Regions from separate parts of the Frankia casuarinae genome, predicted to be linked through region 1. Evidence: riboswitches for the same ligand, from Rfam matches in the RefSeq annotation. Region 1 holds a riboswitch; each other region holds the start of a gene.
What was found. Region 1 has a riboswitch for cyclic di-AMP ahead of FRANCCI3_RS15020 (peptidoglycan-binding protein). Riboswitches for the same ligand answer to the same signal wherever they lie in the genome.

Region 1 (9,748 bases):
CGCTGGGCGAGGCGGTGGGCCAGTGTGATCGGCAGCGGGAGCAGGTCGGGGGTCTCGTCGGTGGCGTAGCCGAACATGATCCCCTGGTCGCCGGCGCCCTGCTGGGCCAGCGTGTCCTCGCCGCCCTCGACCCGTGCCTCATAGGCCTTGTCGACGCCCTGGGCGATGTCCGGGGACTGGGCACCGATCGAGACCAGCACGCCGACGGTCGCGCCGTCGAAGCCGGTGGCGGCGTCGTAACCGATGTCGGTGAGGGTGCGCCGCACGACGGCGGTCACGTCGACGTGCGCGGAGCTGGTGACCTCGCCGGCCACGTGCACGTGCCCGGTGGTCAGCAGTGTTTCCACCGCGACCCGGGAGGTGGGGTCGCCAGCCAGGAACGCGTCGAGCAGGGCGTCGCTGATCTGGTCGGCGAGTTTGTCCGGATGGCCTTCGGTGACCGACTCGGAGGTGAAAAGGCGACGGGACATGGAAGGATTCCTCGTTTCACAGAACAAGATATGGAACAAGACGATGTTGCGGGAGAAGGTGCCGGCCGCACGGGGACATACGTGCGCGGGTGGAGCTGCGCGGGTGGATCCGCGCGGGTGGAGCTGCGCGGGTGGATCCGCGCGGGTGGAGTTGCGCCGGTGGATCCGCGCCGGTACATCCCTACATCCGTGCCGGCACTGGCTGGCCGGCACGGTCATTTCACCAGGGCCGGTGCTCGGGGTCCGGGTGCCGCGTCGGGCTCGTCGACGCCGTCGGATGTCGAACCGCATGCGGACATGCCCTCCGAGTCGGCGGGCGCCGAGGTGAGGAGAGCGGGGTGCTGGCCGCGCCGGCCTCCGGCCGCGCCGGCTCGACGGCCGGCCAGGCCGAGGGAGCGGACCGAAGCGGTGGATCTCGGGAACGCGCTGAGGGCGCGCCGGACGAGCGCGTCCGCCGCGCGGCTCAGCGCGCGGTACAGATGGCGGAACTCACCAGGGAGAAGTCGACGTGGCCACGCGTAACGAGAACGGCCGGACTGAACACCGAATGATCTCACCACGGCGGTCAACCTGCCGTCAACGCCGCAGGCCGATCGTGTGCCGTTGCCCGGGCTCGATCTCTCGTCCCGACCGCGCCGTCGTCGGAGGCCGCACCCGCCGGTGCCGGCGGCCGAGCGGGCCGACATCGAGGTGTGGGCCCGCCGATCGAGCGTGGACGAGAAGATGATCATCGCGATCGCCTGCTAGCACGCGGATCGCGTCCGTTCCTACGAGTTGCTTGCCAGTGAGCGGACCTGGCCGGCTCGTCCCTCGACCCTTTGCGTCATCCGGGACCGGTGATTACGGGGGAGTATGATAGATGATATTGAGCGCGGTCATCCGGGGCCGAGTGAATCCGGGGCCGAGTGAAGGAGACGTCGTGTCGGACGACCGGTGCGGGATCACGGTAACGCTGTGGCCTCGGCCGGGTGGCCGCGCGGTCGAACTCACTCATCGCCGTCACATCGACACCTGCCGCGTCAACACGGCGGCCTGTCCCCGTTGACATCCGGATGACCTCCGGAACATCCGGACCTCCCGCACCCCGGCCTCGACCTTCGATCTGACATCCGCCTCCGCGCGTTTGTCGGTCGGTGCTCGATCCGGCCGGAACGAGGCGTTGGAGGTCGTCGTCAACGGCAGGAACGGCGCTGGTCATGACCGATCCCCCGGCATCATCGGAACAATCCCTGACTCCGGAGCAGCCTCCGGCGCACGGGCGATCCACCGCGACGGAACAGTCCGAGTCCGGGCGTCCCGAGTCCGGGCGGTCGACGGTGCCCGGACGATCAGAGGCGGCCGAGGCCTTCGTCCTGCGGGGGGTGCACGTCCTCGACAGGACCGGGCGCTTCGGTGAGCCGACCGACGTCGCCGTCGGCGGCGGGATCATCCATGCGGTCGGCACGCGACTCGGTCTTGACCGGGACGCCGTCGACGTTGACGCCCACGACCTGTGGCTGATGCCAGGGGTCGTCGACTGCCACGCCCACGTCACGCAGTCCACCTATGATCCGTTCGAGCTGGCGACGGCGTCGCTGTCCACCCGGGTCCTGCAGACCGCCGCCGCGTTGCGGGCGTCGTTGGCGGCCGGTGTCACACACCTGCGGGACGCCGGCGGCGCCGACGCCGGCATCCGGGACGCGGTCAGCGCGGGCACCGTGCCCGGACCTCGGCTTGCCGTGTCCGTCGTCGGGCTGAGCCGGTCCGGGCGGCACGGTGACGGGGCGATCATCGGTCCCGGGCTGGAGTCGGCCGAAGATCTTCTCATGCCGGACTATCCCGGCCGGCCCCCGCATACCGTTACCGAGGCGGGCAGCCTGCCGGCCTCGGTGCGGGGCATTCTGCGGGCGGGTGCGGACTGGATCATGATCTACGCGAGCGGCGGGGTGATGTCCGCCCGGCCGGGGCAGCCCGAGCCGCAGTTCAGCCCGGTGGAGCTTGCGGCCGCCGTCGCGGAGGCCCGGCGGTACGGACGTCCGGTGATGATGCACGCCTTGGGCGAGCGGTCGATCGAGGCCGCGGTCGCAGCCGGAGCGCGTTCCATCGAACACGGCATCGGGCTCACCGAGCCCGTGGCGGCCGCCATGGCGGCCGCCGGGGTGACGCTCGTCCCCACCCTGTCGCCCTACCAGGACCTGGCGGCGCTGGCGGCCACCGGAGTGCTGCCGGGCTGGGCGGCGGACCGAGCCGAGGCCACCGAGGCCGCGCTGGCCGGCACGATCGCGGTCGCCCGTGCGGCGGGGGTGCCGATCGCGCTCGGCAGCGACGCCCGGCACCGCACCCGGCACGGCGCGAACCTGGCCGAGATCAGCCGGCTGCGCCATGCCGGGCTCACCCCACCCGAGGCGCTGCTCGCCGCGACCGCGACCGGAGCCCGGCTCTTCGGACTGGGTGAGGGAGCCGGCCGCATCGCCGTCGGCTCCGCCTTCGACGCGATCCTGCTCGACGCGGACCCCGGGGACCTGTCGATCTTCGAGCGGCCGGGCGCTGTGAGCGGAGTGTTCCTTGGCGGTCGCGCGGTGCTGCCCCACCCGCGGCTGCCCGGGAAGCTGGTCCGCCCCACCATGGTGATGGAAGAGGTGCCGAGAATCGTTCCCGAGCGGCCCGCGGTGTCGCCGCCCGGCTGACTCTCCCGTTTTCCGGAATGTTCACGAAATATCAAAAGAAATACCCTTAGTATGGCTCGCGGGATTTCGTCGGATCCATTCTGGGACGGCGATTGACCGAGATGCGGATCGGCCCCCGAAAGCTATCGTCGTAGGGGCCCCGCTGCCGGCTGCCGTCAGGTGGTCCGGGCCGTTCGCTGGTACGGGGTGCCGCGTCTCCAATGCCTGGAGGGTTCTCATGCAGCACGCTGAAATGATCAATAAGAACATGCGGAAGGCCATCGAGGAGTGTATGTCCTGCTCGGCTCTGTGCGAGGAGACGATCTCCTACTGCATGGACATGCCGGGCGCCATGATGGAGTCGGCGAACATGCGGCTGATGATGGACTGCGCGGCCGTCACCAGGACCTGCGCCGACATGATGTGCCGGATGTCGCCGATGCACGGGGAAATGTGCGCGATGTGCGCGCGGATCTGCGTGATGTGCGCTGAGATGTGCGAGAGGATGCCGCAGGATCAGCAGCTCGCCAAGCTCGCCGGCGCATGCCGGTCCTGCGCGGAGAGCTGCAACACGATGGTGGGCGCCGCCGCCTGAGCCGCGTCCGGCCCGACGGCGCCGGGGCGCAGCCGGCGGTCACCCGACTCCGCCCCGGCGTCCGGCTGTGCGGCGGCGCGTGGCACATGATGCGCGGCACATGATGCGCGGCACATGATGCGCGGCCTCGGTCACGACCGGTGGCTACGGTTACGTATCCTCGGGCGGACATGGGGTGAAACACCTGAGTAACAATATTGACCATGTTGACAGGTAGCCGTCGGATAGGCAAAATATGGTCATGTTCTCCTCGGTGGGTCGGATGACCCCCCTGGTCGTCCGTGGCCACATTGACTTCCTGCGAGCGGCCTCGTCCGGTTGTCCGACCCGGCCGCTTCACGTGCTTTACTAGCCTCCTCGGATTTCCCTCGCTCTCGGTGTTCTCCCTGGCGTTCTCCTGATTCACGGTCACTCGATAGGTCTGTCCGTAGATCGTCATCGCCTGCGTGGACGCCAGCCGCCTCGGTATCGATGTCCGGTCAGTACCGGGTACATCTCTGGACGGTTTCCGATCGGAGCATGCTGTGTCGTCCATGGTTTCGTCGTCATACTTTCATCCGCGCCCCCGTGGATATGTGGGGGGGCCGGGAACCCGTTACTGGCCCAGTGGTGATCCCACCCACTCGAGAAGAGCCAGTGTGGTCCTTCTTCCCGGTCGTGGAGAATCCGCCGAACATTTCGAGGGCCTAGCTTTCCGGCTCGCGCTCGACGGCTATCAGGTGACGTTTCTCGACCATGGGAGAGACACCGTCCTCGCCCTTGGTGAGGCGCGTGCCCCCGATGGTCCGTTCGTCCTGCTGGGTTCGGACAGCGGGGCCCTGCGGGCGTTGGTCGGCGCCGGTTCGCCAGCGGTCCGGCCGGATGCCCTCGTGTTGCTCGACCTGCCGCTGGTGTACCGGAAGATCGCGGGCGAGGATCCGGGACAACCGATCCCACGGTCGCTTCCCGACCTGCCGATCCTGTTGCTCCATGCCGAGCGCGACGAGGTCAGCCCGCTTGCGCTGGCGCGCATGATGACGCGGACCGCGCGCCGGGCCCGGCTGGCGTCGCTGCCCGGGGGGCATGGCGTGCTCGCCGGCCCCGGCCGGCGTGCGGTCGGCGCGCACATCCTGCTGTTCCTCGAGAACCTCCGTGTCCCGCGGCTGGCCCCACGGCAACGGCAGCGGGACCGGTCGGTCGACTGATCTCGCCCGGTGCCGGGCGCGCCCGCGTGCCGGTCCGATCGGGGTGTGCCTTCGCGGGAGGCCCAACCGCTCAGCAGGTGTTTCCTCGGCGGGTGCCGGCGCGAATCACGCGAATCCGCGGGTCAGTCGTCCGTCCCGTACCGCATCGTCCGTTTTCCAACGGCGCAGGCTTCGAGCCGCAGGCTCGAAGCCTGCGCCGTTCGCGTTTGCGTACCCGTCCGCACGCCACCCGACCCCCGGGCCAGGCTTCCCGCTTGCCGTGGTTGCCGTGGTTGCCGTGGTTGCCGTGGTTGCCGGGGTTGGGTTGCCGGACGGCCGGGCGGTCCCGGTGACTACCGGACCTCGTGGCCACCGGTCCCCGTCTCGACAGACCGGCCATATCGCCAAGATCCGGTCGTGACGGGTGATCTGCGTCGCTACCGGTAGCTGCTATTGATGTCCGAGAGTTGCGGCATCGCAGCGTTATGCACGCATCGTGACCAACATGCGCCCAGATTCGGCACAACTCGTACTTGTCACTACGGTCTGTAGTTCGCTACGGTTGCGGGGTATCAACAGCTCCGGGCCGACGCCGAGTTCTGTCCACGGTCCGCAGCTCCCTCCGAGAGATCTTGGGCAGAAGCGGGGGAACCACGTTCCTCCGGGTGGCTCGTTGCGGGCCACCCTTGGGGTTAAGCCGTTACGCGCACGCCGCGGAAACGGCCGGGCTTCCCGGCCCGAACCCGACAGCTAACCTCGCAGGCGTACGGGAAGGACTCGACGTTGCCTGTGTTTCAGGAACGCTCGGCTCCGGTCTTCTGGACCGTGACGCCGTTCGGCGCGACCCGCGGTGCGTCCCCGCCATACGGGGCGCCGTTCTCGCCCTGACGTCTTCGCGAGAACGTGCCATCCGGTCGGTGCCCGTACCGGCCGATCGCGCTGACGCGCCATACCACCAGCTCGGCTGAAAGCCACCCGGCCTCGTCGTCTGTGGTCGGCTGACCCCTGCCGTCCACCGGGCCCGCCAGGCCTGGAACGGAATGACCACGGCCGCCTGCCGTGCTGTTCAGCCCATCGACCCCGGGATCCCCAGGGCGCGTCGATCGGTCGTCCCCGGTCGTCCCCGGACGGCCTCTCGGCGCACCGGCAGACCGGCACTGGGTGCTGCCCTTCTCCAGCGCGGTCGTCTCCGCTCGCCCTCCTTCGAGCGGCATCCCTCCCCTCGATCACCCGTCTGTGTTCGACGACACCGAAATGAGATGTCAAAGAAATGGCCAAGGGAAAGCATCGGAAACGTTCCACCCGGACCCGGGGCGCCGTTGTCGCCGCCGTCGGTGTGATCGGCGCCGGCGCCGGCATGTTCGCCACCGCGAGCCCGGCCAGGGCCGCCACCACGGTCCCCGATGTGACGATCGCCAGCGCGGCCGCGAACGCGGGACTGCCCGGCTGCCGCGGCGTTCCGCTGGCCACCTGGGTCGCGGTGGCTCTTGCGGAGTCCGGCGGCAACCCCTACGCCCACGCCACCTACGGCGAGGACTCGCGCGGCCTGTGGCAGATCAACATGCGGGCCCACGCCGGCTGGGTGGGTAACCGCAACCTCTACGACCCGGCCGTCAACGCCTGGGCGGCGAAGAAGGTCTGTGAAGGCCAGGGCATCACCGCCTGGAGCGCCTACACCAACGGCCTGCACTACCGCTACCTGGCCCGGGGACAGGCGGCGGCGGCGGCCGTCTCGCGCGGCGTGCGGTTCACGAACATCTCCTACTCCTCGCTGGCTGCCCCGGTGCGTGCGGCCGTGGTGGCACCCGCGGCCCGCTACCCGTCGCTGGCCGTCGGCCTCGGGTTCCGCCTCGACGTCCACCAGATCCAGAAGAGGCTCGCCAGCCTTGGCTACCCGATCAGCGTGGATGGGAAGTTCGGGTACCAGACCAACCACATGGTCAAGGACTTCCAGCTGAAGCACGGTCTGGTGGTTGACGGGATCGTCGGACCGCAGACGCGGGCGAAGCTCGGGATCTGACTCTGATCGAGGCCCGCCGACCGGGCTCCGCTGCCGCCGGCCGGTGTTCCCGACCCGCCCGAGGGCGCTGCTCGATATCCGCACGCACCGGATGACTACCCGGGGTGAGGTGGGGGTATTCAGCCACCGGGCCAGCACCCGGCCGGGAGCACCGGGTCGGGAGACGGCATCGGCCCGGGCGGGACCAGCCGGCCCGCACGGGACCAGCCGGCCCGCACGGGAAAACCGAAACGGGGGCCCGATCGATGAGAGCCACGATGCTCGACGACTACCTACCTGAGGCGAGTCCGAACGCATCCTCCGTGACCGGGGCCGGTCTCCTGTTCGCGGTCCTGGGGCCGCTGGAGGTGCGGCGATCCTCGGGCGAGCAGGTCCGCATCGACCAGCGCAAGAAGCGCATACTGCTGCTGACCCTGCTGCTGCACGCCGGCCAGTGGGTGAGTGTGGACGGGATGCGGCTCGCGCTCTGGCAGGATGCCCCGCCGCGCTCCGCCGGGGGCAACATCAAGACTTATCTCTCGGAGCTGCGGCACACCCTCCGGCCGCCCCTGGACACGTCCGGAGCCGGGGGGAACGGCCCCGGGCGCATCGAGAGCCGGCCGGGGGAGTACCGCCTGGTCGTCGCGTCCGGTGAGATCGACGCTAAGCGGTTCGAATCGGCCGCCGAGCAGGGCCGCGCCGCCGTGCGCGCCGGCTCGCCGGAACGCGCCGCCGGGTTTTTCGAAGGCGCCCTCGCGCTGTGGCGGGGGGACGCCTTCGACGAGCTCCCGGCGGAGATCGCGGGCGCGGAGGTCCTCCGGCTGGAGGAGGCTCGCTGGGCGGTGTGCGAGGACCTGATCGACGCCCGCCTGGCCCTCGGCGAGTACGACCGGGTGCTGCCGACCCTGCGGGCGCTCACGGTCGAACATCCGACCCGGGAACGTCTCTGGGCCCAGCTGATCCTTGCGTTGGAACACACCGGCCGGCGGGCCGAGGCACTGGCCGAGTACCAGACGGTCTACCGGCGGCTGGTGACCGAACTCGGGATCGAGCCCGGTGTCGAACTGCGGCGTGCCCATCAGCATGTACTGAATCCGGACTCGTGGGTCACCTGATGCCACGGCCGTGCCGGCCGAGTCGTGCGCCGGAAGTCAGCTGAACCGCCAGTGAACCCGGCGGGGGAATTTCAACCATACGGGCTGGACCAGCCGGCCGGCGCCCGGGCCACGCGCGCGGCGCCGCCGTGTATCACCACCGGGGCGCACGCCACCGGGGCGAGGGCGCGCGGAAACCGCTGAGGAGAAGACGATGAAGGCTATCTACCTCCCCCCGCGACTGGAAGATGCCGGCAGCTTCGCCGCAGTGACGAACGGCCGCTGGGGCTGGGGGCGTGACTACTCCTGGCGGCGTTTTGCGTGACGGCGGCCGGGGTGGCGGTGGTCCCGATTCCGTCCTGCTGGTTTCTGGTGCTGGCCGACCGTGATCCCGTCGTGCGTCCGCCGGGGGCTCGTCGCATGCTGCGGTATGCCTCCGGGCGGCCGTGGATCGTCGGCAACTGGCCGGACGATGCCATGGTCAGTGCCGTCGCCGGGCGCTCGCGGCTGGCCCTGATCGGGTGTGCCGCGACCAACGCGCGACAGCTCCTGCGGCTGCTTCTCTCGGCCCGTGACGTGCACGCTCTCGACCTCGCGCGCGCCGTGGCCGGCGACTACCACGTGATCGCCGAAATCGACAGCCACCGTCGCGTCCAGGGCAGCCCGACGGGAACCCGGCGGGTCTTCACCGCCCGGTTGGGCAGCCACCTGGTCGCCGCCGACCGCGCCGACGTGCTTGCCCGGCTCACGGGCGCCCCGCTGAACCGGACGGCGCTGGCTTTGTCGCTGCTCGACCCGTCACCGCCCCATCCGCTCGATGACCTGGTGCTCTGGGAGTCGATCGACGCGCTGCCCCCGGATCACTACCTTCTCGTCGGCCCTGACGAGAAGGCCACCGTCCTGCGGTGGTGGCGTCGACCGGCACCGGTGCGGTCCCGCACGGAGGGGGCGCCGACCCTGCGGGCGGCTCTCGCCGAGGCCGTGGCGGCGCGGGTCGCCGGCGGCGGGACAGTGAGCTGTGATCTGTCGGGCGGACTGAGCTCCACCTCGGTGTGCTGCCTGGCCGCGCGCGGCCCCGCCGACGTGGTCGCGCTCACCGGGATCGCCCCCGATCCCGGTGACGACGACGCCGCGCGGGCCGCGGCCACGCTCCCTGGCGTCACGCGCGAGATCCTGCCCGCCGCCGGGCTTCCCCTCGTTTACGACGGCATCGCCGACGCCGACGAACCGCTCGACCGGCCGTTCGTCGGCATCGGCGACCGGGCGAAGCTGCGCGCGGGTCTTGACCGGGTCGCGCTGTACGGGCCGCGGGTGCACCTCACCGGGTTCGGTGGTGACGAGGTCGCCTACGGCTGTCCCGCCTACCTCCCCCGGTTGTTGCGCCGCCGGCCCCGGCGGGCGCTGCACGACCTGCGCGGACACCGAGCGCAGGAGGGCTGGCCGTGGATGGCGTGCCTGCGAATGATGCGCCCGCGCGGCTACCGGGACTGCCTCGCCGACATGGCCGATGCGCTCGACCAGGCCCGCCGTGCCACGGTCGGCCACGCGCGCCGTCCGGCCGGTTCCGGCCGATCCCACCCGGGCGTCCTGGCCTCGCTCGACTGGGCCTTTCCGCCTGTGGTCCCGGGTTGGCTCACGCCGACGGCCCTCGACTTGCTGGCCGGAGCGTTCGCGGAGGCCGTCCGGCGCGCCCGGCCGCTGGCCGAGACCCGGGACGGCCACGCCGATCTCTTCGCCATCCGCGCTGGCGCGGCGGTGTTCCGGTTGTTCGACCAGCTCGCC
Region 2 (9,748 bases), 2.2 Mb from region 1:
TCCGCGGGGGTGCCCAGATCGCCGAGTAGATCGAGATCGCCCACGGGGGCGGCATGGGTGACGGCGGACGCGTCATCCTCGTCGTCCGGGGTGGTCAGCCCCGCCATCGAGGGCAGCGCGTCGGCGAACAGGCGTTCGGCGAGGTCGGAGGTCACCAGGACCCGGCGATCGGAGAGGAAGACCTGCGGATCCGGGTCGTCGGGACACACCCGGACCACCGCGAGGTACTCGTCGTCCTCCTCGAGGAAGGCGACGACGGGGCCATCACCCAGATCCCGCATCATGTCGGTGAGGGCGTCGAGGTCGTCGACGTCGGCCGGGTCGAGATCGTGCACCGACCAGTGGCCGTGTACCCGCGCGATCGCGATTGCCTTCGTGGTCACTGTGCGCCCTCACGTCCCTTCTGCAACCGCGCGGCGGACCCGGGCCGGCCGTGCCGGTCCGGGATGCCCGCCCGGCGCGGCCCCCGGTGGCCAAACCGGCGCACCCGCGCCGACCAGCCGTGTTCCGCCTGTGATTCTCACCTGTGGGGGCGGCCGTGGGTATTCCGGTTCACCCTGTCAGGTGAGTTCTACCGCGATGCCGCGTCGATTCCGCGACGGTGGTCCGGTCGACACCTTCCCCAACGGACTATGGGTAACGCCAGCTCACGTGAGGTAATGTCCGGGCTGGAACAAACCCCCGTCCGGGGGCGCTACCGGGTGGTACCGGGCCGATGACCGGGGACTGGACCGGGATCTATCGGAACAGAAGACGGGGCGGGCTTCGCCGCCCGGTGCCGTCGTGGCACTGTAGAAACCGCGATGACGACATCAATCCCCCGCCGGTTCACCGCCAGGACCCAGGCCGCGCTCGCCGTTGAACGCCTGGCGGCCGAGGCGTCACGCCGGCTCGGCCGTGGTTCCGGCGAGATGATCGGTGGCAAGCTCGCGCTGCGGGTATCCCCGGCGGCGCTCGCCGAGGTCGGCTCCCACCGGATGACCGCCTGCGTGTCGGGCACCAACGGCAAGACCACCACCACGAGGCTGCTTGCCCGGGCCCTGGGCACCCTGGGGCCGGTCAAGTCGAACAGCGGCGGGGCGAACATGGCGCCCGGGGTGCTGGCCGCGCTGTCCCGGCCGCCGTTTGACGCGGCGGCGGCTCTCGAGGTGGACGAGATCTGGCTGCCGAAGGTGGCCAGGGAGATCTCGCCGCGGGTGGTCCTGCTGCTGAACATCAGCCGTGACCAGCTCGACCGGTCCAACGAGACGCGGCGCATCGCCGCCATGTGGCGCGAGCTCGGCTCGGAGCTGCGCGACACGACGGTGGTCGCGAACGTCGATGATCCCCTGGTGGCCTGGGCGGCGGCGGGCTGGCACCGGCAGGTCTGGGTGTCGGCGGGGCAGAACTGGACGGCGGACGCGATGGTCTGCCCGCAGTGCGCCCGGCTGCTACACCGCAACAGCAGCGGCTGGTGGTCCGAGTGCGGGCTGGCCAGGCCCGAGCCGATCGTCGCGGTCACCGGCTCCCGGGAACTACTCTGGTACGGCCGCACCATCGAGGCCCGGCTCGATCTGCCCGGACGGGTGAACCTCGGCAACGCGGCGATGGCCGCCGCCGCGGCCCGGGAGTTCGGCGTCGAGATCGAGGATGCGCTTGCGGCCATGACCGGCCTGGGCGATGTGCAGGGTCGCTATCAGGAGGTGGCGCTCGGCGAGGAGGGCCATCGAGGCCGGCTGCTGCTGGCGAAGAACCCCGCTGGCTGGGTGGAGATGATGGAGCTGTTGGCGGACGCGCCGCCGCGGCCTGTCGTCATCGACTTCAACTCCCAGACCGCTGACGGGCGGGATCCGTCCTGGATCTGGGACGTGCCGTTCGAACGGCTCGCCGGCCGGCAGGTGCTGGTCACCGGGGAGCGCAAGGAGGACATGAGCGTGCGGCTGGCCTATGCGGAGGTGCCGCACAGCGTGTATGCCAGTGCGCGGGACGCGGCCCTGGCCGCCAACGAGAAGGTGGTCGACGTCGTCGCCAACTACACGGCGTTCCGCGATCTGCTGGTGAGGTCCACGCAGTGAGGTTGTGCGCGTGGCTAGGTTGTGCACGCGGCGAGGTTGTGCACGCAGTGAGGTTGTGCGCGAGATGAGGGGATCCACGCGATGACGGGCGGCTCTGCGACCAGGATCGCGCTGATCTACCCCGAGCTGCTTGGTACCTACGGCGACGGCGGTAACGCGATCGTGCTGTCCCAGCGCCTGCGCTGGCGTGGTTTGCCGGTCGAGGTGGTGAACGTTCCCGCGGGGTCGGCGGTGCCCGAGAGCTGTGATATCTACCTGCTCGGCGGCGGCGAGGACGCACCGCAGGTCCTCGCCGCGGACGGCATCCGGCAGAACCGGGCGATCCGGCGAGCGGTGAGCTCGGGAGCGGCGGTGCTCGCCGTGTGCGCCGGCTACCAGGTGATCGGCGCGACCTTCCCATCCGGTGGGGAGATCCACGAGGGGCTGAATCTCGTCGACGTGGAGACCCGTCGCTCCTTCGGCCCGTCGGACGCGCCGCCGGCGCGTGCGGTCGGGGACATCGTGGTGGAACCGGACGCACGGCTCGGCCTGCCCACCCTGTACGGGTATGAGAATCACGCCGGGCGGACGAGGCGGTTGCCCGGCGCGAGCGGCATCCCGCTCGGTACGGTCCGGCTCGGGATCGGTGACGGTGACGGCGGAACGGACGGCATCGTGGATGGCCGGGTCATCGGCACCTACCTGCACGGGCCGGTGCTCGCGCAGAATCCCGCCCTCGCCGATCTCCTGCTGAGCTGGGTCCATGGTCCGCTGCCGCCGTTGGACGCGCCCCGCGAGGTGGAGGTGCTGCGCCAGGCCCGGCGCCGCGCGTTGGCCGTCACCTGACGCGTCCCCTGGCTTTTTTTGGGGGGACAAGTGGGGGGACAAGGCGGACAGGCCCCGGTCTGACCCCGGTCTTGTCGTCATCTGCTGCCAGGTTTGCGGCGTTTCCCGGCCAGCGGTGTGGTTCGGTTGGACCGTGGTGTCGAATCCCCTCGCCGGATGGTGGGGCAAAAACAAGAGAACCGTGCTCATCGTCGGTGTCGTGATCGTGGTCGTCTGGGGCTACCTCGGGACCCGTGACCGCCCGAAGACCCAGCGGGTCAGCCTGCCCGGCGACTACGCGTCGGCGGGCCGCGAGCTGCTCGTCCAGGCCCCGTCCGATCCCGCCAACCCGCTTCCGCTGGTGTTGATCCTGCACGACGACAACGCGGACGCGAAGTCACTTGACCGGCAGAGTGACGCCGGCAAGCTCGCGAACTCCCGCGACTTCGCGGTGGCCTTCCCGGAAGCCGTGGGCGGCACGTGGCGGATCGACGGACCCGAGGGGGCCGACGTGCGCTATCTGCGCGACGTGGTCCGCTTCGTCTCCACGAAACGGACCAAGGTGGATCCGAACCGGGTCTACGTGTGGGGGATCGGCGAGGGTGCCCGGCTGGCCCTGACCGCCGCCTGCGCCCCGGGTAAGCCGGAGTTCGCCGCGGTCGGCGTCGTCGGGCAGTTCGACCCGGAGCCCGGGCCGACCTGCCAGGACCGTGTCCCGGAGGGCCGGGCCCCGGAGGCCTCCTGGGACCGGAAGGTCAGCGAGACCCTGTGGAAGTTCTCGTCTGGTCACCGGCTGGGGGCCTGACCGCGGCGCCCGCGAGCGGGCCGGGCGGTTTCCGCACCGGGCAGAGACCGAGGGCTGAAGTCCGCCGATGCCGCCGGGAGGGGGGTAGCGGCATCGGCGGACCTGGTCGGCCGGGGCCCGAGGCCCGCCGGCCTTCCCGTGCGGATGGGGGGGGAATCCGAGGGAAGGCCGGCGGAATCGGGGGCCTTCCGGCCGGACGGACGTCAGATGGGGGGGAGATCTGACGTCCGTCCCACCGGAAGGAGGGCCCGTCCGGAGAGCTGGAAAGGAACCACATAGGCGGGTTGTCGGGCGGTGACAGGGCCCGCTTGCTGGTCTGTCCGCGGCTTCGCCGGTGGGTGGGAGTCCCGGGTCCGGCTTCCACGGCTTCGGGTCGGCGCCTGGAGAGGGGCTCGGTAGCCGGCCGCTCGTGGACTGGCAGGGCTCGTGTGGTCCGCGCCCCAGCCGCGAAGGCGATCCACCGGAGCCGGGTGAGCCGTTGCGTCGGCATGAGGGCGGTGCGCCGGCTCCGACCGGCCGCTAGAGGATCCGACCGACGTAGTAGGAGGTGGTATAGATCTTCTTGAGCGACACGACGTCGCCGGTGTGCGGCGCCGCCCACATCATGCCGTCGCCCGCGTAGATGCCGACGTGGTAAATGTTCCCGGGTGTCCCGAAGAAGATCAGGTCGCCGGGCTGTTTGTTGTACTGCGACACCCGGGTGGCGGCGGCGAACTGGGCGTCGGTCGTCCGCGGCACGCTCCTGCCGAGCTGCTTGAAGATGTACTGGATGAGGCCGGAGCAGTCGAACGAGCTCGGGCCCTCCGCACCGTAGACGTAGGGCTTGCCGGCCTGCAGGGAGGCCAGGTAGACGGCCTTCTCCCCGAGGGAGCTCGACGGGACCGGAACCGACGCCTGGTCCGCGGCGTCCCCTGTCGTGAGGAGATCCGACCAGGCGGCGTTGCGGACGAGCCGGGGGGTGGGCGCCGGCCGTACGCGCAGGGTGGCGTCGTTCGCCGAGCGGGCGGACTGCAGGGCGTCCGTGCCGTCGAAGACCGCGGTGACATTCGTGGTGGTGAGCACCCGGGCCGTGTAGGAGGCGTAGCCCTGGGCGTTGGTGTAAAGGTGCTTGAAGGTGGCCCACCCGGTGGGGAGCTTCACCTGCACCTTGACCAGCTGGTTCGCCAGCGGTTCGTGGGTCTGCTCGTTGTAGAGCGAGAAGCCGATGTCGATCGGCTGGTCCGCGCTGACGCTCACGTCGGGGTTGGTCACCCGGAGACCGACCTGAACCTTGCCGGCCAGGGGCGGGGCGTCGACACCGCCCGTCGAGCCGAGCAGGGAGGTGGAGCCGTGGGTGCTGACCGCCGCGGCGGCGATGCTGCCCCCCAGGGCGGCCTGGGAGCCGATCTGCGCGGCGAGGGTGATCGGAGCGGTGTTCGGCTGCTCGTCCTTCGCGGCGTCGGCGTTGATGTCGGTGGCGCAGCCGGCGAGAGCCACTCCGGAGACCGCGACGGTCCCGGTGGTCACGGCGGCGAAGGCGCGGGCCCGGGCCCGGCTGCGGGCGGCCGGGGGCGCGGAGGGTGCGCGGTGACGGCCGCGACCGGCGCCTCGCGTTTCTTCGTCGAGCTGCACGCTTTGCGCGGACAACGGTGTATTCCTTCCCGTGCGCCTGCGAAGTGAGCTGTCGGGTTCGGGCTGGGCTGCCCGGCTCTCGCGTGACCTTCACGCGTCGAGCTTCACCCCTAGGTCGACACCGCGGATCGGCGCCGGCCGGTGGAGGTGGGTCCCCCGCTCCTGCCCCTGATGACGACTCGGAGGGGACACCGGGGCCGGGGGCAGGACTCGGCGTTCGGCCCGGTGTTGTCGTGACGTCGGCGTGAGACTAGTCCACTTGGATGGGGTGGGTAAACACTAGTCCTTCCCAACTACAGCGAGTGCGCGTTGAAGTTCCCGTCGCGCGGCGTCGGCGGCCCGCGCGGTCGGCCGGGCTGACCGGGCGGCCCTAAGGCCCTTCGCGCCCCGTTTGTCCTGCTGGTTTTTCGTTGCGTGTGGGGTCCGCGGCGGCGGCCGGTCCGGGTGAGAGGCGGGCGGGCGGGTAGCCCTCCCGCGGCCCGTGGGCGATTTTGACTACTTAAAGTAGTCGACGGGTGAGGCCGGGTGTGCACCCCCCTCAGCGGGACCGGGAGCCGCGGCGGGTGAGGAATCCCGCCGCATCGAGCACTTGGAGCTCGACCGCGAGCTCGTGGACCTCACGGGGCAGCGAGCGGTGGTGCGCCAGCGCCTCGACCGCGGCGCGGGCGTGGTCGGCGAGCTCGTCGAGGGCGTGCTGGCGCTGGCGCATCCGAGCCCGCTCCTCCTGGATGGTCCGGACCGTGTCCTCCTGCCACCGGCGGGTCCGGATGAGATGCTCGCTGGCGTCGGCGGCCTGCCGCTCGGCATCCTCCAGCCGGTTGAGGAGCGCGTCGAGGGCCTCCAGCCGGCCGGCGAGCTCCGCGATGAGATCGCCCCGATCGGGCAGGATGGCCGTTTTACGACTCTTGGGGTCAGGCGAGGTCATGGAGTCCCCCGAGGGGTGGGGGGTCGGCGGGGACCGCGCCGAGCGGCTGGCGCGAGACCCGGTTGCTCCGACACGGTTGGTAACGGTAACCGACGTGGCGGGCCAGGGGTAACCCATCGTACGGATACGTCGCGTCAGCCAACTTATAGTAAAAAGGGACTATGGATCTGCCGTCATTGTCGTGGTCTATGCGCGCATAGCATGCAGGTCGGTGTCAGAGCCAGCCGTTGCGCTTGAACGCACGGTAGAGAAACAGACAGATCGTCGTAATGACGGCCAGGACGGCCGGGTAGCCCCACGTCTGACGAAGCTCCGGCATGTGGTCGAAGTTCATGCCGTAGATCCCGGCGACGGCGGTCGGGACGGCGCCGATCGCCACCCAGGCACTGATCCGTCGCATGTCCTCGTTCTGCGCGATCGTCACCTGCGTCAGCGTCGCCTGGAGCACGGAGGAAAGCAGCTCGTCGAAGTGAGCTATTCGCTCGCTGACCTGCTCGAGGTGGTCGGCGACGTCCCGGAAGTAACGGCGCATCGCCACGTCGACCATCGTGGGGGCGTCCATGGTGAGGGTACGCAACGGGCCCGCGAGCGGCAGCACCGCGTGCTTGAGCTCCAGAAGCTCGCGTTTCATCTGGTAGGCGCTTTCCGTCGACGGCTTCTGATCCCGATGGAAGACGCCCGTCTCGATCTGGTCGACGTCGGCCTGGATGCTTTCCACGGTGCGGACGTAGTCGTCCACAATGCTGTCGCAGATGGCGTGCAGCACGGCCGTCGGGCCGTGCCGGAGCATCTCCGGGTTGGCCTCCAGCCGGCCGCGCAGCTTCGTCATCTCCCCGTGCCTGCCGTGCCGCACGGTCACGACGAAGTCCTCGCCGAGGAAGATCATGATTTCGCCGGTGGTGACTACCTCGGAGGTGCCCGTTACCTGGGTGTGCTCCACGTAACTGGTCGTCTTGAGCACCATGAACAGGTGGTTCTCGTATTGCTCGAGCTTGGGGCGCTGGTGGCCGGTGACCGCGTCCTCCACCGCGAGCTTGTCCAGCCTGTACTCCTCGGCGATCGCGGTGAGCTGCTCGTAGCTCGGCTCGAACAGGCCGAGCCAGGCGAACCCGTTGCGTTCGGACCGCGCCAACCGCAGCGCGTCGGCCTGGTCGATGTCCATGGTGACCCGCCGGCCATGGCTGTACACGCCGCAGGCCATGACGCGCCCGTCCGGTGTCCGCGGTAGCTCGGAGCGGGGCGCCCCGCGTCGTTTGCGACCCACCCGGACCAGGGAGACCGGACGGGTCAGCGCGCCGGCGAGCTTATGGGCGTTGGCCGACGCCTGCTCCAGGGCGTCCCCCAGCACCTCCCGAACGGGATGCTGGCTGCCGTGGTCGCCGCCGTCCGGGCGCGCGCCATCAACGTCGCGTCCCCGGGTCTCGCGTACCGTCTCGTCGCGTACCCTTTCGCCCGGCACCGCGTCGTCCCGCATCACTGCCTTCTTCCCTGCCGCCGATCCATGTCCAGGTCCACCTGTCGGCATCTCCCACGCCCTTCCCCGCTGGTGAACCTTCATGGTGACAAGTCGGTGCCGGCCGTCCGGAGGCGATCCGGGCTTCACCGTGGACGCGGATGCCTGGCAACTGTGCCGGCGTGGTGTGGCACGAAGGGTGAGATACACGTCCGGCGCATGGGATACGTCACAGGGAGGATCGAGTGATCGGGATCGAGGTACGCACGCTTCGGGTGTTCGCCGACGAGACGGGCGCCGGCGGCAGCCTGCTCGCCGTGGTGCTGGATGCCGCGAAGCTGCTGCCCGACGCGCGGGAGCGGTCCGTCGTCGCGCGCCGACTGGGCTGCCCCGCCACGGTCTTCGTCGACGACCCGGAGTTGGCGGAGCTGGCCACCTTTACGCCCACCGGGGAGCTGCCCATGGCGGGGCACGCCTTGGTGGGGTCGGCCTGGCTGTTGGGTCGGCTGCTCGGTGGCCATCCGGAGATCCTCCGCCCGGCCGGCGGCGAGGCGGTCAGCTGGCAGGAGCAGGGCCGGGTCTGGGTCCGCGGCGCCCTGGCCGCCGTGCCCTGCTGGTGGCATGAGATGCTCGCGGACCCGGGCCAGGTCGACGCGCTCGACCTGCCCCGTCCACCCGCCGAGGACCTGACCCAGCTCTGGGCGTGGGAGGATGAGCCGGGCGGGGTCGTGCGGGCCCGGGCCTTCGCCAGCAGGCACGGCGTCACCGAGGACGAGGCCTGCGGGTCGGCTTCCATGCGACTGGCCGCGATGCTCGGGCGGCGGCTCACCATCCGGCACGGCGCCGGTTCGATTGTGCTCGCGCAGCCGGGTCCGCCCGGCCACGCCGATGTCGGCGGCCTGGTGGTCGAGGACGAGACGAGGTTCCTCGCCGATCTCGACGAGTTCCTCGCCCGGTGACGGTGCCGTTCGGCGCGGCCACGGCCGGACACCACGGGGACCAAGCCTGAGAGTGTAGGTGCCGAGCGAGGCGACTGGCACCCTTTGTGGGTACCGGGTTACGGCTGCGTGGTGGCTGCCGAGATGCGGACCGGGTCGGATAGGCGTAGCTTTGGATCCCGGTAGCTCTCCGCTGGGTATCCGCCCATGGGCTGCGAGGTGGTCATGGCCGAGACGTTGGTGACCTTGGTGGAGGCCGCGCATCAGGATGCCGTCCGTCTGATCGAGCTCTCGCGCGACGTCGGTGCCCACGGTGACGTGGATGGTCCGTCGACCGACCCGCGGCAGGCGCTGCGCGCCAGCGACGCGGCCGTGGCCGCCGTCTCCGCGCACCTGAGCGCGATGGAGTCGGTGGTCTACCCGGAGATGGCCCGCCGGGTCGTGGGCGGCCGGGCGCGGGTGGCGGACCTGGGCCGCTTGGCGCGGCGCTGCTCCTCGGTGATGCGCGGCATTGAACAGTACGTCCAGGGGGACCTCAACCGGCCCGCGGAGCCGGTCGCGAACCTGCGCCGGGATCTGGCCGCGTTGATGGTCGAACATGCGACGCTGGAGGACGAACTTCTGCGTGAGCTGATGGCCGAGCTGTCCGACGACGAGCGCCGGGATCTCCTCGACCGCTTCTCCGACGCGATGCGCCACGCTCCGACCCGACCGCATCCGCACCTTCTGCACAGCAGGCTGTTCGGTGGAAGCCTGGCGGCCCGCCTGACGGGCTACTGGGATCACCTGCTCGACGTGATGGACGCCCGGGAGGTGCCCGGCGCGCCGAGGCGGGCCCCGGTGCCCGCCGGGCTGTGGGGCTGGTACCTGCTGGGCCGTCCCACGGCGCCGGCTGCGGGTGAGACCCCGTCAGGGAAGGAAGGCGCGCAGGGCGACACCACCGCTGGTAGCCACAACGTCACTGGTGGCCACATCGCCGCTCATTGATCCGTCCTTGCGACTGCCGTCGTTTCCGTAGGCCCACCATGTCTTCCTGAGCCCGGTCTTCCGGAGCCCGTCGCGCTCTGTCTTCCTGACGGTCTTCCTGGCCGCGGTCCACTCCGGTTCGGCGTTCCGATGCGCACGGGCGCCGTGGTCGTGCCATGCTTCGAGTCCGGG
Region 3 (9,748 bases), 1.7 Mb from region 1:
TCGACCACCTCGTCGAGCTCGATCCGGCGCCGGTTGTAGACCTTGGCCAGGACCTGGTTCTTCTCCCGTAGCACCAGTTCGAGCTTCTTGTGGAAGATGCCCGGGTCGAGGAGATCCTGCACTCTGATGCCCGTACGGGCAACCTTGTCGCCGTAGGTGGGACCGATGCCGCGACCGGTGGTACCGATCCGCGCCTTGCCCAGGTAACGCTCGATGACCCGGTCCAGCGCCCGGTGATGGGGCATGATCAGATGGGCGTTCGCGCTGATCAGGAGCCGGGAGACGTCGATGCCGCGGGCGGTGAGCCCGTCCATCTCGGCCAGCAGCACGCCCGGGTCGATGACGACCCCGTTGCCGATCACGGGAACGCAGTCGGCCCGCAGCATGCCACTGGGAATCAGGTGGAGCGCGTAACTCTCCGCCCCGATGACCACGGTGTGGCCGGCGTTGTTGCCACCCTGGTACCGGACGACGTAATCGACGGCGCCGCCCAGGAGGTCGGTCGCCTTTCCTTTTCCCTCGTCGCCCCACTGGGCACCGATGAGGACAAGAGCAGGCACCGGGCGAGGTTACTAGGGATGGCGGGGTCGTGGGGCCGGCTGCGGCATCCTCGCTGGTCTCCACCACCGACGCGGCCTGATGAACTCACTGTCAGGTGAAGCCGAGCTCACTGGCAGCGACGGAATCGCTGTCGGCCAGGAACGTCCGGCAGCGGGTGGCCTCCTCGGCCTCCCCGATGGCCGCGGCCGCCCGACCGAGAGCGGCGAGCGAACGCAGGAACCCGCGGTTGGGTTCGTGTGACCAGGGGATCGGCCCGTTGCCCTTCCAGCCCGAGCGGCGCAGGGCGTCGAGGCCGCGGTGATAGCCCGTGCGGGCGTAGGCATAGGCCTCGACGGGTCGTCCGCCGGTGAGCGCGAGCTCGGCGAGCGCGGCCCAAGGCACGCTGAACGCGGGCAGCCGGGCGGCGACGGCATCCGGCGGATCACCGGCGACCAGCGCATCGGTCGCGGCCGCGTCGGAGGGCAGGAGCGTCGGCGGCGGACCGGAGAGCAGGTTGGGCTTTCCCGAGGTGGACGGCGTCGTCATGAGTGCATCCTGCCCGACGACCGGCCGCACACGTCATGGAGGTCACCCCGGACGCGCTTGCCCTGCGCGCACGGTGACCGGTCGGTCAGGCCCTGACGCTGACGTTCCACAGATTCTGGCCGACGACCCCGGGTTGACCGTCGCTCACCCGGGTGAGGTACGAGTACAGCGCGGCGATGCCCTGCGACTGCGGTCCGAACTTGCCGTCGACGGTGAGTACGAAGCCCTTCTGACGCATCCTGTCCTGCCAGACGAAGGCGTCCGGGCGAACGTCGTCGCTGAGGGACGCGTCGAGGACCGTGCCCCTGAACGAGCCGTCCCCCATCTCCCGGCGGGCCCGGTCCAGCGTCATGGGGGGTTCCACCGGGGTGATGGCCTGCTGGATGACGTCACCGGAGCCGCCCGGGACACTGGCCGGGCCGTTGTTGGTCAGGCCCATCTTGACCGAGCAGGACGGCCATGGCTGCCAGCCCCGCTGGTTGTAGAGCTTCGCGGCCGCCTCGTCCTGCGTGGCGGGCGATGCCTGGTACGGGCGGCCGGAGTACCCGAGCCCGTGCCAGGTCTGGTCGTCGAACTGGTAGGCACCGGAGAAGCCGTTGCCGGTGTTGACCGCGTAGTTGCCGCCGGACTCGCATTGGCGGAGCTTGGCGAAGTCGTCGGAGGTGGCCGCGCCCGCCGGAGCCGCGGTGACCGCGAGGCCGCTGCCGACGATGGCCGTGACCGCGCCGGTGGTGCGCAGGATGCGACCGGCGGGCGATGGGGCCTGCGGTGCTCGATGTCTGCCGCCACGACGCCCAGAGGGCATGTCAGTCCAATCCCGTCGCCTGCGGGGTGAGCTGTCGGGTGCGGGCTGGGATGGCCCGGCCGGAGGATCCGACCCCGGGTGGGAACCGCTCTCCACCATGGGCCGGGACGCACCGGCTTTACCCCAAGGACGCCGCTTGCGGCGCCCGAAATGTGGGTCCCCCACTCCTGCCCGCTGCGGTCGATGTTCGTTCCGGCCGCTCGTACGGGGGCAGGACTCGGCGTCCGTCCGGGCGGCCTCGCCGACGAGGCGAGTGAGCGGCACTCTAGCGAGAACCGCTCATGGAGCGCAAACCGGGGTGGTCCGGAGTAACCAGTGAGGATCGCGCGAATCGTGCCACTTCCATACAGGTTCCGCAGGTGGCTCGCTGGTCCTGCTGTTCCTCGTCGGCCTTGCCGAAGATCGGCTCTGCCGAAGATCGGCCCTGCCGGAGGCCGGTCAGGGTGCGGTCCTGGTGATGCTGGTGGTGGGTTGTACGGGCCGGCCCGTACGGGCCGTCAACCGGAGATCGTCCGGAGACAGGTCGGGCCAGCCCGTCGTCGAGGTGAGATCCCCTGACCGGTGTCGCCGGGGTGGGATGTCCGGTTCCCGCGGCGGTCGTCCCTCCGCCACGGGGGCGGAGCGAATGGATCAGCTGATGGAGCTGATGGGGCTGATGGGGAGGATCAGCGGAAGGTGGCCCGCCAGGTCGCCGGGCCGACGATGCCGTCGACGGCGAGTCCCTTGGCGGCCTGCAGGGCGCGGGCGACTGCGGCGGAGCGTGGTCCGTAGCGGCCGTCGATCGTGATCGGATAGCCCAGATGGTTGACGCGGGCCTGCCAGGCCCGCACGTCGTCACGTACCTGCCTGGCCAGTGCGGTCGTCAGGTTACGGGTGAATACGGGGGTGCTCATGGAGATGGGGCTGACCGTCAGCTCGCGGCGTTCCGTCGTGCGCGAGGCCTGGCCCGAGGAGCTCGACGAGCCGCCCGCGAGCTGGTCGGCGCCCATCCCGCGGCCACAGGCCGGCCACTGGCCGAAGCCGGACCGTCGGGCGAGCTTGAGCGCGGCCTCGTCCTGGACGGCCGGGGAAGCCTGGTGCGGCAGACCGCCGTAGCCGAGGCTGTGCCAAGTGCTGGCGGAGAACTGGTAAGCGCCGTAGTACGCGTTGCCGGTGTTGGTCGTGTAGTCACCGCCGGACTCGCACTGCCGCAGGCCCGTCCAGGTGGTGGCCGCATCGGCCGGCTGGCTGAGCGCGAAGGTGCCGCCCACCGCCGCCGCGAGTACTGGTGCGACCACGAGGGCCCGGGCCCGGCTGCGGGTACCGGCGCGGCATTGTCGGCCACTGATACGTGCGTCGGACATGTCTTGTGGTCCTTCCCCACGCCTGCGAGGTGAGCTGTCGGATTCGGGCTGGGAACTGCCCGGCCGTGCCAGGGATCCCTGGAGACGGAAGCCGCACCGGAAATACCTTTCCGGGTGGTCGTCGCACATGGCTTCACCCCGAGAGCATCGAATCCTTTCGATACTCGGAGATGGGTCCCCCGTTCCTGCCGCCCGGTTCGAGAAATCGTCGGCCAGGGGCAGGATTCGGCGTGCCGCCCGACGAATGCCCGACGTTGTTGCCGGGCACGGCGAAAACCATAACCACGCCGCCCGGCGAGTCGCCAAGCATTGAATAGGGTGCGTGAAAAAGAGCACACTCGGCGCGCCTGCTTGAGTAGGAACTGGCGGCCTGGTATCGCGCGTGCGCGCCCGCTCATCAACCTGGCGGTACGGCGTGCGGAGGCATTTGTGCTCGGCCGATCACCCTGTTTGCCGATGGTCGACGATGAGCGGAGAGTCCCACATCAGGCCAGATGCGTGACATGTCGACAAAGGCGTGACGGCCCTGCTACGAGATCGACGCGAGTGATCGGCCTGATACTACGCTTCGTCCATTGAAGCCTGTTTTTGTGAGAAAAACAACGGAAATCGGGCGGTAACTTGCGGCGTTGTGATTTTTGCACACGGCGGATTCAATCGGACACCGACTGTGAAAAGCGCCCGTCGGATCACCACAGTGGGCGAAGGGGTTCCCTGGGGGTGGGGCGGTAGGTGAACGGTTACCGAAGGTCCGGTGCGTGTCCGCTCATTTGGCCGAAACCTGCTGGTTGCCGGCGGGGGCGGCGTTACGCGAGGAGCGGGATGCCGCGCCCGCTAAACAGTGGTCCCCCAGCCGTCGGAGCGACCGGGGGACCGCGCGGGCCGGCATAGTACGGGAAATCGGCGGGTCGTGCATCGGACCGGGGCGGGTCGGATGTCCGCCGCGTGCCGGTCGTTCCGTCCGCCGGAAATGATGGAGAGGGTCGGACCGAGGGGTCCGGAGAATGTCCTCGGACGAGCGGCGGCGGTTGCTCGGTTGCCCGTTCGCGGCCGGCGGCTATCTGTCCGCTTGTCCGCCGGCCGGCGGACAAGCGGCCGGTATCCGACGAACCGATCCCGCCAGCCGGCGTGCGCTCCTGGGCCCGACTATGCCCGCCCGAGGCTGGTGCCGGCGGAACGGAGGTCCTCACACGCCTGGGCGACGCGGGCCGCCATGCTGCTCTCCGCGAGCTTTCCGTAGGTACGCGGGTCGTACGCCTTCTTCACGCCGACCTCACCGTCCACCTTGAGAACGCCGTCATAGTTTTTGAACACGTGGTCCACGATGGGGCGGGTGAATGCGTACTGGGTGTCCGTGTCCACGTTCATCTTGACCACCCCGTAGTCGAGGGTCTCGCGGATTTCGGTGAGAGCCGACCCGCTACCGCCGTGAAAGACGAGGTTGAACGGCTTCGCGCCGGCTGGCAGCCCGAGCTTCCTGGCGACGTACTCCTGTCCTTCGTGCAGAATCGTCGGGCGTAGCTTGACGTTTCCGGGCTTGTACACACCGTGCACGTTGCCGAAGGTGGCGGCGAGCAGGTAGCGCCCCTTCGCGCCGGTGCCGAGCACCTCGGCCGTCCGCCACATGTCCTCCGGCGTCGTGTAGAGCTTCTCGTCGATCGCGCCGACGACGCCGTCCTCCTCGCCGCCGACGACCCCGATCTCGACCTCGAGAACGATCTTCGCGGCGGCGGCGTCCGCGAGTAGTTCTTCGGCGATCTTGAGGTTCTCCTCGAGGGGGACCGCCGAGCCGTCCCACATGTGCGACTGGAAGAGCGGCTCGCGTCCCTGGGCCACCCGATTCTTCGAGATCGCGATCAAGGGGCGGATGTAGGTGTCAAGCTTGTCGGCCGGGCAGTGGTCGGTGTGCAGGGCGATGTTGACCGGATACGCCTTCGCGACGTGGTGGGCGAACTCGGCCAGTGCCTCCGCGCCGAGGACCATGTTCTTCACCGTCGAGCCGGACAGGTACTCGGCACCGCCGGTGGACACCTGCACGATGCCGTCACTGCCGGCTTCGGTGAAGCCCCGCAGCGCGGCGTTCAGGGACTGCGACGAGGTCACGTTGATCGCGGGGTAGGCGAAGGACTGGGCCTTCGCCCGGTCGAGCATCTCGGCATATACGTCTGGCGTGGCGATGGGCATCGGTGGGGCTCCTTACGAACCTGTAGGGGCGCCGATCAGCCATGCACCCGCGGTGCAGGGCAGCCGGATCGGGCCGAAGCCCGCCGTGGACTCCTGATGGGCGAAGGGTATGACGCCTTGCCCCGTCCCGGGGTCGGATGCGGCTGACGTCGCCGGCGCGGTGCGGATCCGCGCGATGTGGTCCCCGCCGACTTGGTCGGCGGGTGCCGACCAGGGGCCGGCACACTGGTCGAGTGGACGTCGGCAGCCTGTCCGGGATGACGCTGTACGTCGTCCTCTTCGCGGTCATCTTCGTCGAGAGCGGGATCCTGATCGGGTTCTGGCTTCCGGGTGACACCATTCTCTTCGCGGCCGGGCTGATGGCGGCGGACGCGGCGTCGAACGTGTCCGTCGCGGTCCTCTCGATCGGGGTCGCGGCGGCAGCCACCGTCGGGGCGGCGGCGGGCTACTACACCGGGCATCGTCTCGGCCGGCCGTACCTGGAACGCAGGCACGCCACGGTGCTGGCCCGTACGGAGGAATTCTACCGGCGGTTCGGGCCGATCACCCTGGTCGCGGCCCGCTTCGTGCCGTGGGCGAGGACGTTCGCGCCGGTACTCGCCGGGACCGTGGCGATGTCATGGTCCCGCTTTCTGATCGCGGTCGTGCTCGGGGCGCTCGTCTGGGGGACCGGATTGATCCTTCTGGGCTATACGGCGGCCGCCATTCCTGGGCTGCGGGACGCGGCGGTGTGGATCGCGCTCGTAGTGATCGTCATCTCCGTCATCGCCGGGATCGCCGGCGAGCTGCTGCGCCGGCGATCGGGCCGGCTCCCCGACCAGGGGCCGCGGTAGTCCGCGTCGGGCGAGGAGCGCCGAGGGGGCGGGCGAGGAGCGCAGGGATGTTGTCCGTCAGTGCCCCGCGGCGCCGGATCATGCCGGGAGATCCGTGGACCGGTAGTCTCCACGACGTTACGACCAGATCACATTGGACGATCAATTCCCTTTCCTATGGCAATTTCTGGCTATGGCCGGCTAACCTTGATCGATCCAGGTACGCGGTCGGGGGTCCGACCACCGAAGGATTCGATGCTTCGACAGCACGGGCGGCACCATGCGGGACGGCGTCGCGCCGGCCCCGTCCTCTGCAGCGCGGCAGGGGCCTTGACCGCGGTTCTGACGGTCGTGCTGCTCGCGGGTGGTCATTCGGCACCGCGTGACGGTGACCGCCTGGCCGGCCGCGCCGGCACGCAGCCGGATCGGGGCGTGGTCGGGGTGGCGGCCGGGGTCCCCCCCACGTCGATCGCGGGTCGGATCGCGGATCGGGGTGCGCCGACCGGACCCGGGGCCGAGCCTCCGCCCACCGCTCGCCTGGCCGGTCCGGATCAGCTGGCCGCCGCGCGGGCGGCGGCTCTGGCCCTGGCCGCGCCGGTGACTGCTCCGTCCGCGTCGGCCCCGGCCGTCGCATCCCCCCACCCGCCGTACCTGCCGGCCTCCTGGATGAGCCTGGTCGGTCAGGTCGCGACCTCGACCAACTTCGAGCGCCGGGCGGCCGGTTGTCCTCCGTTGATCGTCGACTTGCGGTTGGCCGCCGCGGCCCAGGCACACAGCGTCGACATGGCCACGGTCGGCTATTTCGGCCACGGCAGCCCGGACGGTCGCTCGCCCTTCGACCGGATCGCCGCCGCCGGCTTCTCCTTCTCCATCGCCGCCGAGAACATCGCCGCCGGTCAGCGCACCGTGGCCGAGGTGATGCGCGGATGGATGAACAGCCCGGAGCACCGATCGAACATCCTCACCTGCTCGCTGACCCGGATCGGCGTGGGCTACGCGACGGGCGGCAGGTACGGCACCTACTGGACCCAGGACTTCGGGACGCCGTGAGGGCCGGCCCACCTGCCGGGCGCGACCGGCCCGTGGCATCCCGGGAGGTGCACCCGACCTCGATCCTCCCGACTCGCGGGGATGTCCCGGTCCTGATCAGTAGTCGATCCCGTAGGGTCGGGTCGTCGCCGACGGCAGCGAGCACGGCAGCGAGCACGGCAGCAAGCGTGGTAAAACCCGCGGACCCAGCCGGTGGACGGGCCGGCGGGCCGCGCGGCAGCGCCGTCGGCGAGGGTGATCCTGGCAGGAGGAGCGACCTTGGTTCGGGCGGTGGTCACCGGCGCGGCCGGCTTCCTCGGCGGAGCGCTGGCCCACGCGCTGCGGCGGCGCGGTGACGACGTTGTCGCCATCGACATCCGGCGCGCGCCGGGTGTCATGCAGGCCGACGTCAGCCGTCCCGGTGAGTGGGAGAAGGCCTTTTACGGCACGGAGCTGGTGATCCATGCCGCCGCCATCGGGACCGGTGGCGTCGCGGAACTGACCCCGGTGCGTCCCGGCCGAGCCGGAGCGCCGGTACGGGTGTCCGACGCCGAGATCCGGCGGGTGACCCTCGGCGCCACGGCGGCGTTGCTCGACGCCGCGGGTCGGGCCGGGGTCGACCGCTTCGTCCATCTCTCCTGCGTGGACGTGCTTGCCCGGACGAGTGGCCCGGTCCCCGGCGGGACCGGGGACCGCAGGCCCGCGCGAGCCGTCGGCCGATCATTGGACGAGACCACGCCGATCGGACTGACCGGCGACGTCCGCGCCGACGCCATGGCCGCCGCGGAACAGGCGGTCGGGTCGGCCGCTGCGCACGGACTCGGCGCGACCGTCCTACGGATCGGGGATGCCTACGGTCCCCGGGCCGGTCGCTGGACCCTCTGGCCGGTGCTGCTGATGCGGGCCGGGCGGTTCGTCCTCGTCGACGGCGGCTGGGGTGTGCTCAGCCCCGTGCATGTCGACGACGTGGTCACGGCGGTGACCACCGTCGCCGGTGCGGACCGGTCGGCGGTCGCCGGTGAGGTGCTGCACGTGACCGGGGGGGAGTCGGTGTCTGCCGCCGACTTCTTCACCTTTTACTGTCAGATGCTCGCGATCGCGGCGCCCCGCTCCGTACCGGCCAGGGTCTTCGGAGCGGTCGACGCGATTGATCGTGTCTGTTCGTTCGCGGAGGGTTACCGAAGGCGAGGTGTGGACGATTCCGCGGCCGAGACGCCACCCCTCCCCACCCACCCGGTCCCGGCGGTCTCGACGACCTCGGTGCGGCCAGCGGGCTCGGCGGCCCCGGCGGCCCCGGCCGTTCCGGTGAACTCGGCGACGTCGCGGCGGGGACCGGGCCTGATCCGCGGTGTAGGTGCCCGTCTGGTGGCCGGAGTCGATCCCCGCGCCCGGGTGGACCTCGGTCCGCTCACCGTGCGCGCCCTGACCCGCGACGCGGGCCTCTCCATCGAGAAGATCCGGGCCCGGACGGGATGGTCGCCGGTCGTGCGGCTGCCCGAGGGCATGAACCGCACCGAGTCCTGGCTCCGGGAACGGGGTCTGCTCGGGGTCCGGGAGCCGTCCCGTCGTGGGTGAGGGCCCTACACTCACCACCTCCCGACTACTCGCACTCCCGCTCACCATTTGGAACGCGGGATACGTCGCCGAGGAGCTCGCGCCCTCGCTGGCGTTCACGGTCATCCCCCCGCGATCAGGCACGCGTGGCGCCTCCGGTGACGGATCCGGCCCCTTCGGCGGAATCGTCGGGACCGATCCTGCCGCGGGGGCGCCCGATCCCGACGATCCGGCGGGGGCGCTGCGGCGCGAACTACGCCGTCGGGCGAGCGCCGGCCACATGGTCCTGACCTGGGTGCTGCGTCGCCAGCCGGGTCGCCAGCCGGGTCGCCAGCCAGGATCGGCGGCGGTGGGCCTGCTCGCGGCGGAGACCCACGGCCGGCGGGTGGTGGTCGGGGTGTCGATCGCGCTCGGCTGCCGGCGCAGCGGCTACGCCACCGAGGCGATCCGCGCGGTCGCGGGATGGTTCGAATACCGCGGCGCTCTGGTGGAGACGCGGATCCGGCGCGGGGACAGCGTGGGGAAGCGTCTCGCGCAGGCGACCTCGTTCGTGCCAACGAGTGTGTTGGTCGCCGATTGGTGGCGGATCTGGCTGCGTCCGCCGCCAAGTTGACCATTGAGGTTTGTCACGCAACGTTATCGGGCGTCGGGCTTCGCCTGGGCCTGACGTCGCGAGTCACCGCCGACCGTTCCGGTACCGTCCGGATTCGGCCGTCATCCGGCCCGAACGGGCAAAACCCATGTCCAGCCGCCTTTCGCGGTGTGGCGGAAGGTCATTGTGACGGTACCGTTACCATGCTGTGTTGTCGGCTGGGTGACAGCTCCCGGCTCATTTTTTCGCCGTCACGAGGAGAGTGGTGAACACGCCGCGCAGACAGCCCCCTGTTCAGACTGTGATGCCCTGGGGCACCATGTAAGGCGATGTCGCGACCAAT

Region 2: another riboswitch for cyclic di-AMP. It lies ahead of FRANCCI3_RS01435 (C40 family peptidase); the one in region 1 lies ahead of FRANCCI3_RS15020 (peptidoglycan-binding protein).
Region 3: another riboswitch for cyclic di-AMP. It lies ahead of FRANCCI3_RS22090 (transglycosylase family protein); the one in region 1 lies ahead of FRANCCI3_RS15020 (peptidoglycan-binding protein).

What each region holds. Positions count from the first base shown of each region.
Region 1 covers NC_007777.1:3,536,287-3,546,034, reverse strand. The annotation lists gene metK (methionine adenosyltransferase) at 1-470, opposite strand, end outside; gene FRANCCI3_RS15040 (amidohydrolase family protein) at 1,787-3,136, shown strand; gene FRANCCI3_RS15035 (four-helix bundle copper-binding protein) at 3,354-3,710, shown strand; gene FRANCCI3_RS15030 (alpha/beta hydrolase) at 4,349-4,894, shown strand; cyclic di-AMP (ydaO/yuaA leader) riboswitch at 5,454-5,652, shown strand; gene FRANCCI3_RS15020 (peptidoglycan-binding protein) at 6,144-6,893, shown strand; gene FRANCCI3_RS15015 (AfsR/SARP family transcriptional regulator) at 7,151-7,987, shown strand; gene FRANCCI3_RS28215 (lasso RiPP family leader peptide-containing protein) at 8,181-8,291, shown strand; gene FRANCCI3_RS15010 (asparagine synthase-related protein) at 8,288-9,748, shown strand, end outside.
Region 2 covers NC_007777.1:326,198-335,945, forward strand. The annotation lists gene FRANCCI3_RS01415 (tRNA adenosine deaminase-associated protein) at 1-383, opposite strand, end outside; gene FRANCCI3_RS01420 (MurT ligase domain-containing protein) at 804-2,054, shown strand; gene FRANCCI3_RS01425 (type 1 glutamine amidotransferase) at 2,136-2,879, shown strand; gene FRANCCI3_RS01430 (PHB depolymerase family esterase) at 2,995-3,663, shown strand; gene FRANCCI3_RS01435 (C40 family peptidase) at 4,183-5,289, opposite strand; cyclic di-AMP (ydaO/yuaA leader) riboswitch at 5,295-5,461, opposite strand; gene FRANCCI3_RS01440 (hypothetical protein) at 5,813-6,199, opposite strand; gene corA (magnesium/cobalt transporter CorA) at 6,414-7,673, opposite strand; gene FRANCCI3_RS01450 (PhzF family phenazine biosynthesis protein) at 7,898-8,611, shown strand; gene FRANCCI3_RS01455 (hemerythrin domain-containing protein) at 8,816-9,577, shown strand.
Region 3 covers NC_007777.1:5,207,647-5,217,394, reverse strand. The annotation lists gene FRANCCI3_RS22105 (adenylosuccinate synthase) at 1-560, opposite strand, end outside; gene FRANCCI3_RS22100 (DUF3151 domain-containing protein) at 652-1,086, opposite strand; gene FRANCCI3_RS22095 (transglycosylase family protein) at 1,172-1,891, opposite strand; cyclic di-AMP (ydaO/yuaA leader) riboswitch at 1,894-2,083, opposite strand; gene FRANCCI3_RS22090 (transglycosylase family protein) at 2,557-3,234, opposite strand; cyclic di-AMP (ydaO/yuaA leader) riboswitch at 3,241-3,475, opposite strand; gene fbaA (class II fructose-bisphosphate aldolase) at 4,381-5,418, opposite strand; gene FRANCCI3_RS22080 (DedA family protein) at 5,652-6,251, shown strand; gene FRANCCI3_RS23730 (CAP domain-containing protein) at 6,561-7,280, shown strand; gene FRANCCI3_RS22070 (NAD-dependent epimerase/dehydratase family protein) at 7,539-8,834, shown strand; gene FRANCCI3_RS22065 (hypothetical protein) at 8,827-9,426, shown strand.